3 regions of the Lysinibacillus sp. RC79 genome follow, and region 3 is predicted to be linked to each of the others. Evidence: predicted binding sites of a transcription regulator. Region 3 holds the regulator's gene; each other region holds the start of a gene.
What was found. Region 3 encodes Rex, which represses fermentation and respiration genes when NADH is low (regulators of the CRP and FNR family bind a similar motif). Its sites were predicted from a motif close to TTGTGAAATATTTCACAA; they were not measured.
Positions count from the first base shown of each region.

Region 1 (4,597 bases), on a different contig from region 3:
CATTCGATACAGGGTCTTGAAGATGGCTGTGAATTTTTGCTGGTGTTTGACGATGGGCATTTTTCAGATCTTAGTACATTTTCAATATCTGATTGGTTTGCTCATACTCCTAAAGATGTGCTGTCCTCCAATTTTGGCGTTCCTATGAGCGCTTTTAATCATATCCCGAAAGAACAGGTCTATATTTTTCAAGATAAGGTTCCAGTACCTCTAGACACACAAAAAGTACAATCCCCATACGGTACAGTCCCTCAAACCTTCAAACATAGCCTGCTTGCCCAAACTCCTATTAAAACTCCTGGTGGCAGTGTTAGAATTGTGGATTCGACAAACTTTCCTATTTCTAAAAATATCGCAGCAGCGCTTGTCGAGATTAAGCCTGGTGCTATGAGAGAGCTACATTGGCACCCGAATAATGACGAATGGCAATATTACCTTCAAGGTCAAGGGCGTATGACAGTGTTTACAGCAAATGGTGTGGCTAGAACATTCGATTATCGTGCAGGAGATGTGGGATACGTACCGTTTGCAAATGGTCATTACATTGAAAATACCGGTACTGAGACATTATGGTTCCTTGAAATGTTTAAAAGTGATAGATTTCAGGATGTTTCGTTAAATCAATGGATGGCCCTTACTCCATCTGAGCTAGTACAAAGCAATTTAAATATTGGTCCTGAACTTCTTAACGTATTGAGAAAGGAAAAGTGGCCGGTTGTAAAATATCCTGGATTTTCATATTATCCAAGATGAGCATATAGAAAAGCAGGTAGGAAAGATACAAGATCTTATCTTTCCCACCTGCTTGTTTTTAATATTGATATTTATTTCTAGTAGCAAGCAGTATACCGATTGCTGGAACAGTACAAACAAGCATTGCTGCAAATGATAGTCCAGGTGAAATCTCGTATAAATAGCCGCCTAAAAATGTAAGGATCGCTGTACTTAATCCCATTGCTAATGCAGAGTAAAGACCTTGCGCATTTGGAATTTGCTCCTTCGGCAATGTTTTTGTTAAATAGCTGATAAAAGCAAAATGCGCGAGAGCAAAAGAAAATGCATGTAATGTTTGAGAAGCGATAAATACCCAGACATTCGGAAATAGGTAAATGAGTAGCCAACGTAATGAAGAACCGCTTGCTGCTAAAAGTAATAAGGAAGATGAGCGCCATTTTTTAAATAGTGTATCAGCCTTCATAAAGTATAAGATTTCGCAAATTACGGCGATGTTAATAATCATCCCCATGTAGAATGGGTCGACATGTAAGTCACCTAAATATATATAGCCGTAGCTGTAATAAGAAGCGTGTGCGCCTTGCAATAGGATAACGATTAATAAAACAATAGGGAAACCTTTAATAGTCCATAATGTTTTCATCGACAATGATTTTGCACGTTGTTCTTTTGTCGGTACAACGAGTAACTCTTTTGGTGTAGCCATTTGCTGCATCAACAGCATACCGATCAGGCCGACCACCATACTCCAAAAGATAATGTTATTGCCAAATGCACCTGTCAGCATACTAATGATTAATACTGCAATGACAAAGCCAAGGGAACCATAGGAGCGGCTTTTACCATAGTGTACATTTCCTTGCTGTACGAGCGTTGCCGCACTACTTTCAACGGCAGGTAGCAGTGCTGGATAGAAAATGCTAAATAAAAGGGTAACAATAAGAAGCGAGATAAAGCTCGTGCTTAGTAAGTAAAATAAAGTTGTGATTAGGGCACCTATTGCTAGAATACTAACGAGTCGTTTTTTGTGCACATATTTTGCAAGAGTCGGGAAGAAAAATAGATTTGAAGTTGCTCGTGCTAAAAGACCGCAGCCCATCACGACGCTAGCCTGTGAGACAGTAAGATGTTTGGCATCTACAAGCCAACCTGTCCAGTAAGGTAAGAAAATACCCCATGTAAAGAAAAATGCAAAGAAATTTTGGGAAAGCCAACGTTGATTGTTCATAAATTTTACGTACCTCCAATTTAACTATGTTGAATAATAGCACGTTCATCGATACAATAATGTGAGATATCTCACATTTTTTTAAGAGGAGAGAGTAAAATAATGCATATACTGACAGCTGAGGAACGTTCATACTATCTCGATAAATATCCGATTGATGATTTTTTCTCATTCGATATAAATCCATTTCTGGAGGTATGTAAGTTTGACAAAGGCGAATGGATTTTTACAGAAGGATCATTTCCGGATACGCTATACTACATGATTGAAGGGAAAGCGAAAATATATATGACGCATAAAAATGGCAAGGTCTCGCTTATCGAATACCCAGAGGCACCGCGTTTTATGGGTGAAATTGAGTTACTTAATGAGGCGAGATATACGAAGGGGGTTCAGACAGTAACTGAGACGATTTGTTTTTCGATTACACAGTCTTGCAAAGAAAAGTTACTCACGGATGTACTTTTTTTACGTAAACTTTGTGTGTTTTTAGGGGAAAAGGCGACCAAAATGACGTCAAAATATACACAAAATCAAGCGTATCCACTTGAAAATCGACTTGCTGCTTTTATCCAATTATCGTCAGATCAAGGTATCTATAAAGAAAAACATACTGAAATCTGTGAATATTTAGGGGTTTCCTACCGGCATTTATTATATGTACTTGCGCAATTTTGTGAAGAAAAAATTTTAGAAAAGAGAAAGAATGGCTATCACATTATGAATGAAAAGCGTCTTTCCGAATTGGCACAGGAGATACTGTGAGGAAACTACAGCTTATTGTATTCACTTTTTTTAATCAACCAGCGTGCGATTTCCTTGCCGCTATGGTAGAAGTTAACCTCATCGACTCGTTGGTTTTCTACGGAGATATTTAGGGTTTCGTCTATAACGCCAAAAGGGATAACCCTTATACATTGGTGTTTACTGGGTGAAAATCTTCTGTGCTTTGCCTCAGCTTCAATGTGAGCTTTAGCAGATTTTTGTGCATTTTGGAATGGACAAGCAAGTAATTCTCCTTGTTCCAATGTTGTGCTTGGTGAATAACAATTACTTTTCATTCAACATGCCCCCTTTGTCGTTAGTTTTATTGTACAAGACATGCGGTCGGAATAGTCTTCATTTACAAGGCTTTAACGAAAACTTAAAGGTTACTAAATCAATTATGCCTCGGCATAATTGCGTCCGGAATCGGCTTTGTGCTTAGGCCTGCAGATGTTTTTTGCGCGAAAGCGTAGCGGCAGCGGCACCGACGCAGGTCAGTTAGCCGTTATCGCATGGATGCGATGATTTTAGGCTAACATCCTCTTGAACTCCTTTCCGATTTCCATGACATCCGCCGGAGGCTTTAACTTCTTTCAGCGGATGTTTTACACCCGCTGAAAGAAGTTAAGTAAAATGTAATCGTATTCATACCATTTATGAATAGAAATCATAGAAAACTTGTATAATTTCAAGAGAAAAACACGTACTCAAACTATTGTGAATTTTCCTAACACAACGTATTATTGTAATTAGATTTAACGTGAAGGACTTCACATAGTCACGTAATCGTGAGGAGGAATTTTTAATGAGTGCAATTCGAGTAGGTATTGTAGGTTATGGAAATTTAGGGCGCGGTGTAGAGTATGCTATTTCCCAAAATCCAGATATGGAATTAGTAGCGGTTTTCACACGTCGCGATCCTTCAACTGTAAACATTGCAAGTAATGCAAGCGTATATTTAGTGGATGATGCTGAAAAATTCCAAAATGACATTGATGTAATGATTTTATGTGGTGGCTCAGCAACAGATTTACCAGAGCAAGGACCACACTTTGCACAATGGTTTAATACAATTGACAGCTTTGATACACATGCGAAAATTCCTGAGTTTTTCGAGGCTGTAGATGTAGTAGCTCAAAAATCTGGTAAAGTATCAGTCATTTCAGTTGGCTGGGATCCAGGTTTGTTCTCATTAAATCGTTTACTCGGGGAATCAGTTCTACCAGTAGGCACAACTTATACTTTCTGGGGAGACGGTTTAAGTCAAGGACACTCAGATGCTGTGCGTCGCATTGAAGGTGTTAAAAATGCAGTACAATACACATTGCCAATTCAAGAGGCTGTAGAACGTGTTCGCAACGGTGAAAATCCTGAGCTGACAACACGTGAAAAACATGCACGTGAATGTTGGGTTGTACTTGAAGAAGGTGCGGATGCTGCAAAAGTTGAGCAAGAAATTGTGACGATGCCGAACTACTTTGATGAGTATGACACAACCGTAAACTTTATTTCTGAAGAAGAATTTAAAGCAAACCACACAGGCATGCCACACGGTGGATTCGTTATTCGTAGTGGAGAAAGCGGCGCTAGCGAAAAACAAATTCTTGAATTCTCATTAAAGCTTGAAAGTAATCCAAACTTCACGTCTAGTGTTCTAGTAGCATTTGCACGTGCAGCCCATCGCTTAAACCAAGCAGGAGACAAAGGTGCAAAAACAGTATTCGATATCCCATTCGGTTTGTTATCACCTAAATCAGCTGCTGAATTACGTAAAGGACTTTTATAATTTTAACCTATTAAACTACCCGATTATCATATAGTTGATAATCGGGTTTTTCATTTTTAGCAAGTCATTTTGTTAAATCACTA
Region 1 covers NZ_JBGCCD010000009.1:184,567-189,163, reverse strand. Annotated here, with positions in the region: gene ABH968_RS11645 (oxalate decarboxylase family bicupin) at 1-753, shown strand, start outside; gene ABH968_RS11640 (MFS transporter) at 812-1,963, opposite strand; gene yeiL (transcriptional regulator YeiL) at 2,066-2,728, shown strand; gene ABH968_RS11630 (hypothetical protein) at 2,734-3,024, opposite strand; gene ABH968_RS11625 (diaminopimelate dehydrogenase) at 3,534-4,514, shown strand.
Region 1: the regulator Rex is predicted to act here: its motif matches at 2,023-2,040, upstream of yeiL (transcriptional regulator YeiL).

Region 2 (4,597 bases), on a different contig from region 3:
TTTTTGTTGAAGAGGAATAATTTCAACAACAAGAACAGTGATGGAATCAGTAGACACAGTCCTAAAATAAACGCAATGACGAGTGCAATCGCCATCTGTGTACTTGTAAAGCTATCGTAAATTGTTAAATACGGATATAGTAAATATGGATATTGTGCGATCCCATATGCGAAGAATGCCACTGCAAATTGGGCAATCAATAATCCTACCGCAAGACCGTAATTTTTTCGCATCCATATTAACACTACAGTAATAATAAATAATACGGCTGAAATGGCAAACATCCACCATAAATTAATCATATGATTGTAACTTTCAGGGTTGATAAATTTCATTTCGTACATAATGCCGAGCGCACTCACCATTAATGGTATCGCCCAAGCAAGTGCGTATCTTCTCATTAAATTTGTGGCTTCTCTATCCTTTGCTTTATGAGCATACCAAGTTAAAAACACGGCTGAAATATAAAGTACAGCTGCAATGCTCAACACGACAATACTCCAAGCAAATGGGCTCGTATACAATGTCCAATAGTTTAGGACAGGTTGCCCGTCAACAATATCCACATAGCCACCAGCAGCAATCGCGAATACAACAGAGAGTGAGGCTGGAATGAGTAAGCCTGCTACACCATACGTCAGCGTGTAACCGATATGTCCACGTGCGCCATAGGATTCAAACGCATAGTAAGAGCCTCGTATTGCTAGGAGCACTAGCGAAATACTAACTGGAACAAGTAAAATCGTTCCATAATAGAACGCTGTTTGTGGGAAAAATCCAACAATCCCAACAAAGAAGAATACTAAAAAGACATTGGTTACTTCCCAAACAGGTGATAAATAACGCTTAATAATATTCGTTAAAATATGATTTTTTCCGATAAGCAGGCTGTAGGCATTAAAAAAGCCTGCACCAAAATCGATTGAAGCTACTATGACATAGCCAAATAGGAAAATCCATAAAACTGAAATACCTAAAATCTCTAATGTCATAAGATGTCACCGCCTTTTTCAGCATGGCGATCTTCTATTTCTCGCTCAATTGGATTCTTTTTGAACATACGAATTAAAACCACCATACTGCCTACTGCTAATACGGCATATACGCCGGTAAACAATAGCATCATTAAATCCACATGGTCACTCGTTGTGGCCCCTTCTGGTGTTCGCATTAATCCATATAAGATCCAAGGCTGTCGTCCAACTTCAGCTAGCCACCATCCTGCTTCAATTGCAATAATGGAAAGTGGTCCACCTGCAACAACAATCCATCTAAACCAACGTCTATGAATAAACTGCCAATCACGTGCTTTCCCGGTTACGTAAAGCAGTGAAACGAATGCCATGAACATGCCAATCATCACCATGAGATCAAAGAGGTAATGAATATACAGCGGTGGTCGATCTTCTTTAGCAAATTGATCTAAGCCAATTACCTCTGCATTTGGATTATTATGTGCTAAAACGCTCAAAGCATAAGGTACTTTAATAGCATATTTTACTTCTTCACCATTTAATACACCGAATAGTATAAGGGAAGCTTTATCCCCCGTTTCAAAATGCCACTCAGCTGCAGCTAGTTTTTCTGGCTGATATTCTGCTAAATATTTACCTGAAAAGTCTCCAATAATCGCTGATGCAATGGAGAAAATCAGACCAATCTTCATAAGTAGGTATAAGGATTTTTTATGGTATACATGCTTAGAACCTCTAAGTAGACGGTATCCTGCAATAGATGCTAACACAAATGCGGACGTCATGTAGGCTGTAACGAGAACATGCGCTACCTTTGTCGGCATCGCTGGATTAAACATGGCTAAAAAAGGTTGAATATTCACAAGCTGGCCGTCCACAATGTCAAATCCTTGTGGCGCATTCATAAACGCATTGACAATTGTTATAAACACAGCTGACATCGATGCACCGACAGCAACCGGAATTAATAGTAGCATATGCTTTTTCTGACTATCGAAGCGATCCCAAGTATATAAGTAGATGCCTAGGAAGATGGCTTCAAAGAAAAATGCAAACGTTTCCATAAAAAGTGGTAATGCAATTGTTTGGCCGGCAAGCTGCATAAAATTCGGCCATAGTAAAGACAACTGTAAGCCAATTGCTGTCCCTGTTACAACTCCGACTGCAACTGTAATGACAAAACCTCGTGCCCAACGTCTTGCCATTAAAATATAGTGCTCATCGTTCTTTTTATACCCAGTCCATTGCGCAATCATAATCATTAATGGGACACCCACACCAATCGTTGCATAAATAATATGGAACGATAAGGTTAGCTCCGTTAATGCTCTACTCCAAAAGACTGCTGATTCATTCACCATTTCATTGCCCCCCTAACCTCCAAATATTCTTCCAAGTATGGAAAGTAGCATGATAATTCCAACACCAAAGCTTAGCCAAATGAGCTTTCTTTCCTGTGACTTATACAAAGGCAACACTTCCTTTCCCTTATCTCTACCCCCATTTTCCACTATTGCAACGAAAAAAACCTTTATAATGGACCGGAATTTCGGCCTATTATAAAGGTTTCAAATTTTGTTCAAGTAATATACGCACATTTGCCAAACATTTTTCTTAATTCATTCACAATACCAATTATTAGAATTTTTTATATCTATATATAGGTTTTTTTGCCAATTTCAACCACTAATGAACAGGGCTCCCTCCTAAATTGAGTAGAGCCCTGTTTTAATGTTCATTACATACGGTCTTCCTCACGAATATCTGCTAGTGGAACAAAAATTTCAATATGGCGCTTTAAGTTTTCAAATGTAGCAGGTGCATCTCCACCATACTCACCATCTAAGTTTAAATGTATTTCATCTTCAGTAGATACTTTTACGACACTTGCCTTTTTATAAATCACACGATCATCATTCAAATGCTCGCCTCTTAATGCCATTGCGGCAAGCTGAATAAATTCAGGCAGGCTTACTTTTTTCAATACTAATAAAGTAAAGTAGCCATCATTAATACTTGCGTCAGGTGCAAGCTTTTCAAAACCACCTACTGAATTTGTTAAGCCACATAAAAACATCATGGCATCCCCATCAAACACTTCGCCATCATATTCGATACGCATATGGGAAGCTTTGATCGATGGGATCATTTCGACTGCTTTTACGTAATAAGCTAGCTGTCCTAGCATTGTTTTCATTTTACTTGGCACTTCATAAGTTAACTCTGTAATACGTCCGCCAGCGGCAATATTGATGAAATAGCGTTCCCCATTTAATAAACCAACATCTACCGGCAACGTTTCACCTTTAATAATGATATCAACGGCAGCTTCAATATTTCGGGGAATATGCACGGCACGGGCAAAGTCATTCGTTGTGCCCATCGGAATTAACCCTACTTTCGGGCGGTTCTCAAATGGACTAACACCTGAAACAACTTCATTTAATGTGCCATCTCCACCAACTGCAATGATTATATCAAAGCCACGTTCTACTGCATCCTTTGCTGCAATGGTTGCATCGCCTTCACAGGTTGTTGCGTGACAAGATGTCTCATAGCCTGCTACCTCTAATTTTGCCAGTACTTCTGGTAGATGCTTTTTAAACACTTCACGCCCAGATGTAGGATTATAAATGATTCTTGCTCGTTTCATAACATACCTTCCTGCTTCATAAGATTCTATTTCTTTCAACGAATTATTCGTTTAAATGTTGCATCAAGCTTCCAATAATTAACAAAAGAAAGGCTCGTCCTCATTCTCTGACATGCAGCCTTATAATTTTAAATTATTGTAATGCAGCTGTTACTTGCTTTTTAAAATCCTCATAAACAAATGTCCAATATGATTTATTCGTAATATTCTCTTCACGAATTTCAGCATATAGCGCTTTTTGTGCATCTTCAAATGTAGGATCTTCTTTATCAGGTAAAGTAGCTCGTTTACTCACTACTAGTTCCTGTAATTCTGGTGCACGTGGACCCCATTTTCCAACAACCTGACCAGCATCATCTAATAAAATATAAACCGGAATTGCACGGCCACCATTTGTTAAATAGCGATCAATTAAATCTGTATCAGCATCACGAAGTACTGCGCGCATTTCTATACCTGCTGCCTCTGCAACTCGGCGAATAACTGGATTGTTTAACATTGCGTCCCCGCACCAGTCCTCAGTAATTGTTAAAATTTTTAGATGCTTGTCCTTCAGCAGTTCGATAAAACCATCGTTTAGCGGCACTTCGAAGCCATCATAAATACGGAAGCTCTCCTCTTTTAACGTCGTCATATTATCCATATATTGTTGAATCGAAATCGCATCATCGAAATATTGTTGTTCAGTTTTCATTGATTGACCTCCTAAAGTTATATCATGTTCTATACTATATTTTGCTATGAATACTCTTTGAAGACAACTATTAAGTTCTAATTTGGTATTTTTTAGTCATATTACGATAAAATTAGATCATCACCATAACGTGCGGTTGATTTCCGTTCCAGCTGGGCGCTTTCCTGGGGGCGTCCGATGAGCCGCTTCACTCGCTATGCTCGCTCCAGGGTCTCACCTGTGACGCTAATCCCCAAGGAGTCGCCCAGCCTCCACTCCAATCAACTTATTTACATA
Region 2 covers NZ_JBGCCD010000023.1:41,290-45,886, forward strand. Annotated here, with positions in the region: gene ABH968_RS19010 (cytochrome d ubiquinol oxidase subunit II) at 1-992, opposite strand, end outside; gene ABH968_RS19015 (cytochrome ubiquinol oxidase subunit I) at 989-2,335, opposite strand; gene ABH968_RS19020 (diacylglycerol kinase) at 2,713-3,627, opposite strand; gene ABH968_RS19025 (thioredoxin family protein) at 3,761-4,321, opposite strand.
Region 2: the regulator Rex is predicted to act here: its motif matches at 2,586-2,603, upstream of ABH968_RS19015 (cytochrome ubiquinol oxidase subunit I).

Region 3 (4,597 bases):
GTATGCAGAACCATTGCAAAAGTTTCTTGAACAACTAGAAAAAATGCAATAAAAATGAGTGAGAGTTTTCTCTCCACTGATTTCTAATTGAACTATTAAATTTATAAATAACGACGAAAAAGCTCGATGCTACTAATTAGCATCGAGCTTCTATTATTATTGATTCAATTCTTCGATTTGACGTCTCTGCTGTTCCAGCGCCTCTTCAATCTGGCGTTTTTGCTCAGCCTCTTGTTCTTCTTTCATCCGCATTTCCTCTGATTTCAAATATTTTTTATAGCCAATACGAGAAATCATAATGCTAATTTCATAAAGAACAAACAACGGCACTGAAACCATTAAGTGCGAAGCTAATTCAGGCGGTGCGATTAAAGCAGCACATACAAATAAACCAAAGTATGAGTACTTACGAATACGAATTAGTAACTCAGGAGATAAAATCCCAATACGCGAAAAGAACAGGACTACAATCGGTAATTGGAAAAGGAAACCAAACGGAATTGTAAGCTTAAATAAAAACGTAAAATATTCATGTATGCCAATCGTTTGCTGAATTTCCAATTCATTTGATAAATTCATCATAAACTTTATGACATAAGGGAATAGTAAAAAATATGAAAAGGACAACCCTGCTAAAAATAATAAAAATGAATACGGTATATAGCTTAAAGTTGCTTTTCGTTCTACGTCCCTTAATCCTGGACTAATAAAAGCCCACAATTGGTACATCAATACCGGCGAAGATAGAATAAATGCTATTAAAAAAACGACTTGGATATAAATTGCAAGTGGTGTTACTACATCAAACGCATGAAGTGTTATATTGTAAGACTCTCCAGTAATTTGAAGGTATTTAACAAGCGGCTTCGCAACAAAAAAGCCGCCAGCCATAGCGAGAACAAAGAAAACGGCAACAATAAAAAGCCGTTTTCTTAATTCTTCTATATGCTCAATAACAGTTAGATCTTTTGGATTCATCCTCAAACATCCTAACTTTACTTATCTAGTTCTTTCTTTTTCTTATCATCATCATCTTCGTCGACTAATCCTTTAGTAGCATTTTTGAATTCACGTAATGTTGAACCAAATGCTTTACCAAGCTCCGGTAACTTCTTAGGACCGAAAATTAGTAATGCGACAATTCCGATAATAATGAGGCTCATAGGACCAATACCACCCATTAAAGCCACCTCCTCTTTATATCCATCATTTTAACGCATATTTCGCCATTTAGCTAACTAATTATATGTGAAAGTTTTTCGTCATTCTCGCATTTTACTTCATACTTATTTTACAGAAACTGTGAGAGCTATACTATCAATTATGCCTCGGCATAATTGCGTCCGGAATCGGCTTTGTGCTTGCACAAAGAACTCCTTTCCGATTTCCGTGACATCCGCCGGAGGCTTTAACTTCTTTCAGCGGGTGTTTCGACACCCGCTGAAAGAAGTTAAATTATGTACAATTATCACTCTTCCTGATTACGAATTAAATAAATGAGCGCCTGCAATTCTACCGACAAATCAATTGTTAAAAGTTGCATTTTGTCTGGTACAGTAATACGCTCTGGCGTAAAGTTCAAAATTCCTTTTGCGTTCATCGCTGCTAATCTATCTGCCATTTTCTGTGCAGAGCGTGGTGAAACTGTTAAAATTGCAAGCTCCGCTCCATATTCTGCATACTTTTCTTCCAATAAGTCAGGGTGAAAAACAGGAATATTGCTAATCATTTTCCCTTCTTTTGGGGCCTTTGAATCAAATGCCACAACGATGTGAGTATTGTGATTTTTTTGAAAATTATATTTTAATAAAGCACTACCTAAATTCCCTACACCAATTAACGCTACTTTTGTCGCTTCATGTTGATCGAGCGTTTGACTAAAAAATTCCAAGAGATGCTGCACATCATAGCCATATCCCTTTTTCCCAAGAGCACCAAAATAAGAAAAATCACGGCGAATAGTTGCAGAATCAATTTTCATCGCTTCACTCAGTTCCTTCGACGAAATGCGTTCCATGCCTTCTTGTGCAAAGTTTTGAATAAAACGATAGTAAAGAGGAAGTCTTTTCGTAGTGGCTTGTGGAATTTTTAATTCTTGTTTCAAACTTTTTTCCTCCTTAAAATGTATCAAATTCTATTTATGATACTTGCTTAAATTTCTAAGTTTATAATATTCACTGGAGGATTTCCCTTTAGTTAATGGCGCTTTTACGCCACTAACTAAAGGGAAATCGTTTCAATCTTACATGACAGCTTGGAATAAGTAAAGCATCGACATTGCAAGCCAATCGCTCATCCATTACACTAAGGAAGAATTGAGGTGTCAAGAATGATTGTTTTACAGGTCAATCAACTATATAAATCCTTCCTTGCAGATGAAATTTTAAGTGGCGTAAAATTAGAGGTTCAACATCGTGACCGCGTTGCATTAGTAGGTCGTAACGGTGCTGGTAAGTCTACTTTACTTAAAATAATTGCTGGTCAAATGTCATATGACTCTGGCGATATTATTATCCCTAAAGGTATACAAATTGGATATTTGGAGCAGCATGCTGGATTAAACTCAACATTGTCGATTTGGGATGAAATGATGACAATTTTTGAGCCGCTTATTGCCCAAGAACAAACACTCCGATCATTAGAACAACAAATGGCCGACCCAGCTGTTTATGAAAATCCTACTTTATATGCAAAAATAATGTCTGAATACGATCATTTGCAGCATAATTTTAAGGATGCGGGTGGCTATCAATTTGAATCTGATACACGTTCTGTGCTTCATGGCATGCAGTTTTATCCTGAGGATTACGAAAAGCCAATTAGCTCACTATCAGGGGGACAACGAACTCGGTTAGCTCTTGCTAAGCTTCTGTTAAGTAAACCTGACCTATTAATACTCGATGAACCTACTAACCATTTAGATATTGAAACTCTCTCATGGTTGGAATCATATTTAAAAGGCTACGAAGGGGCTATTCTAATTGTTTCCCATGACCGCTACTTCTTAGACCAGGTTGTTTCCATTGTCTACGAAGTCTCTCGTCATCGCGTCACAAAATATACAGGCAATTATAGTGCCTATTTAGATGAAAAAGCGAAAAATTATGAGCGTGATTTGAAGCTTTATGAACGACAGCAAGATGAGAAGGCCAAGCTTGAAGAATTTGTTCAAAAAAACATAGCTCGTGCTTCTACTACTAAAATGGCACAAAGTCGTCGTAAAATGCTTGAACGAACAGAATGGCTGGAATCCCCTGAGGGTGATGAAAAGTCAGCAAGCTTCGGTTTTACAATTGAACGTCAAAGTGGTAACGATGTATTATCTATTGATGATTTAGCTATAGGTTATAGTGATAAGAAAATATCAAGCGGCGTCACATTACGCACTTTCCGAGAAGACCGCATTGCACTTGTTGGACCAAATGGTGTTGGTAAATCAACTTTATTAAAAACCATCGTCAAAGATTTGCCACCACTCTCCGGAGAGATTCGCTATGGTACAAATGTTCAAATTGGTTATTATGATCAAGAGCAAGCAAAGCTATCGAGCAATAAAAGTGTTCTAAAAGAGCTATGGGATGAATGGTCTTTAATGAATGAAAAAGATATTCGCTCGGTACTAGGCCGTTTCTTATTCAGTGGAGAAGATGTAGATAAAATCGTGTCGTCTTTATCTGGTGGAGAAAAGGCTAGACTTGCATTAGCTAAGTTAATGATGCAAAAGGCCAATCTCTTAATTCTCGATGAGCCTACCAATCACTTAGACTTAGATAGTAAAGAGATACTGGAAAACGCACTGATCGATTATCCTGGAACGCTCTTATTTGTATCGCATGACCGATATTTCATCAATCGAATTACTACTAAAGTAATCGAACTATCTGGCGATGGTTCCTTTGAGTATTTAGGGGACTATGATTATTATCTTGAGAAGAAACAAGAGCTATTAGAAATTGCTCAAATGAAGGCTGCCGCTCAACCACAAGTACAAGCTGATGTACCTGAGAAGATCTCTACCTCTAAAATTGATAAAGAGGCTAAAAAACGAGAGCGCCAAATTAGACGCGCGCTTGAAGAACTAGAGGGGAAAATGCAGCACGTAAATCTTGAAATAGCTCGCTTAGAAGAAGCTCTTTGCGATCCTGAGATTTTTACAGACCACGAAAAAATTACACAGCTTCAAGAGGAATTATCAACTGCTAAGGAACAGTATGAGTTATTCGAAATGGAATGGCTTGAGCTAAGTGAAGAACTTGAAAATATTATACATCCCTCTTGAGGTGGGATAAAACTTGTAAAGCCATGTGCCTTGTCGCATGGCTTTTTACTTTACTCGCCTTGATTTTTCATATATATTGGTCAAGTGCTATTTTTCGACAAAAAATGCCCACAACTTTATACACACTATAAATCTAGTAATGCCAACATATCAACAGACTTTTCCACATTGTCCACAATTCAAAAATATTTTATTCACATCATTTTGTACAAAATAGGCTACTATATATTGAATAATCACAAGTTATGCACAAGTTATCAACATTTTGTGCATAAGTACGGATGTTCGCTGTTTTATTTCTATCTTACCTGTGGATAA
Region 3 covers NZ_JBGCCD010000054.1:4,635-9,231, reverse strand. Annotated here, with positions in the region: gene ABH968_RS27190 (CPBP family intramembrane glutamic endopeptidase) at 1-52, shown strand, start outside; gene tatC (twin-arginine translocase subunit TatC) at 157-978, opposite strand; gene ABH968_RS27180 (twin-arginine translocase TatA/TatE family subunit) at 996-1,181, opposite strand; gene ABH968_RS27175 (redox-sensing transcriptional repressor Rex) at 1,469-2,104, opposite strand; gene ABH968_RS27170 (ABC transporter ATP-binding protein) at 2,330-4,279, shown strand.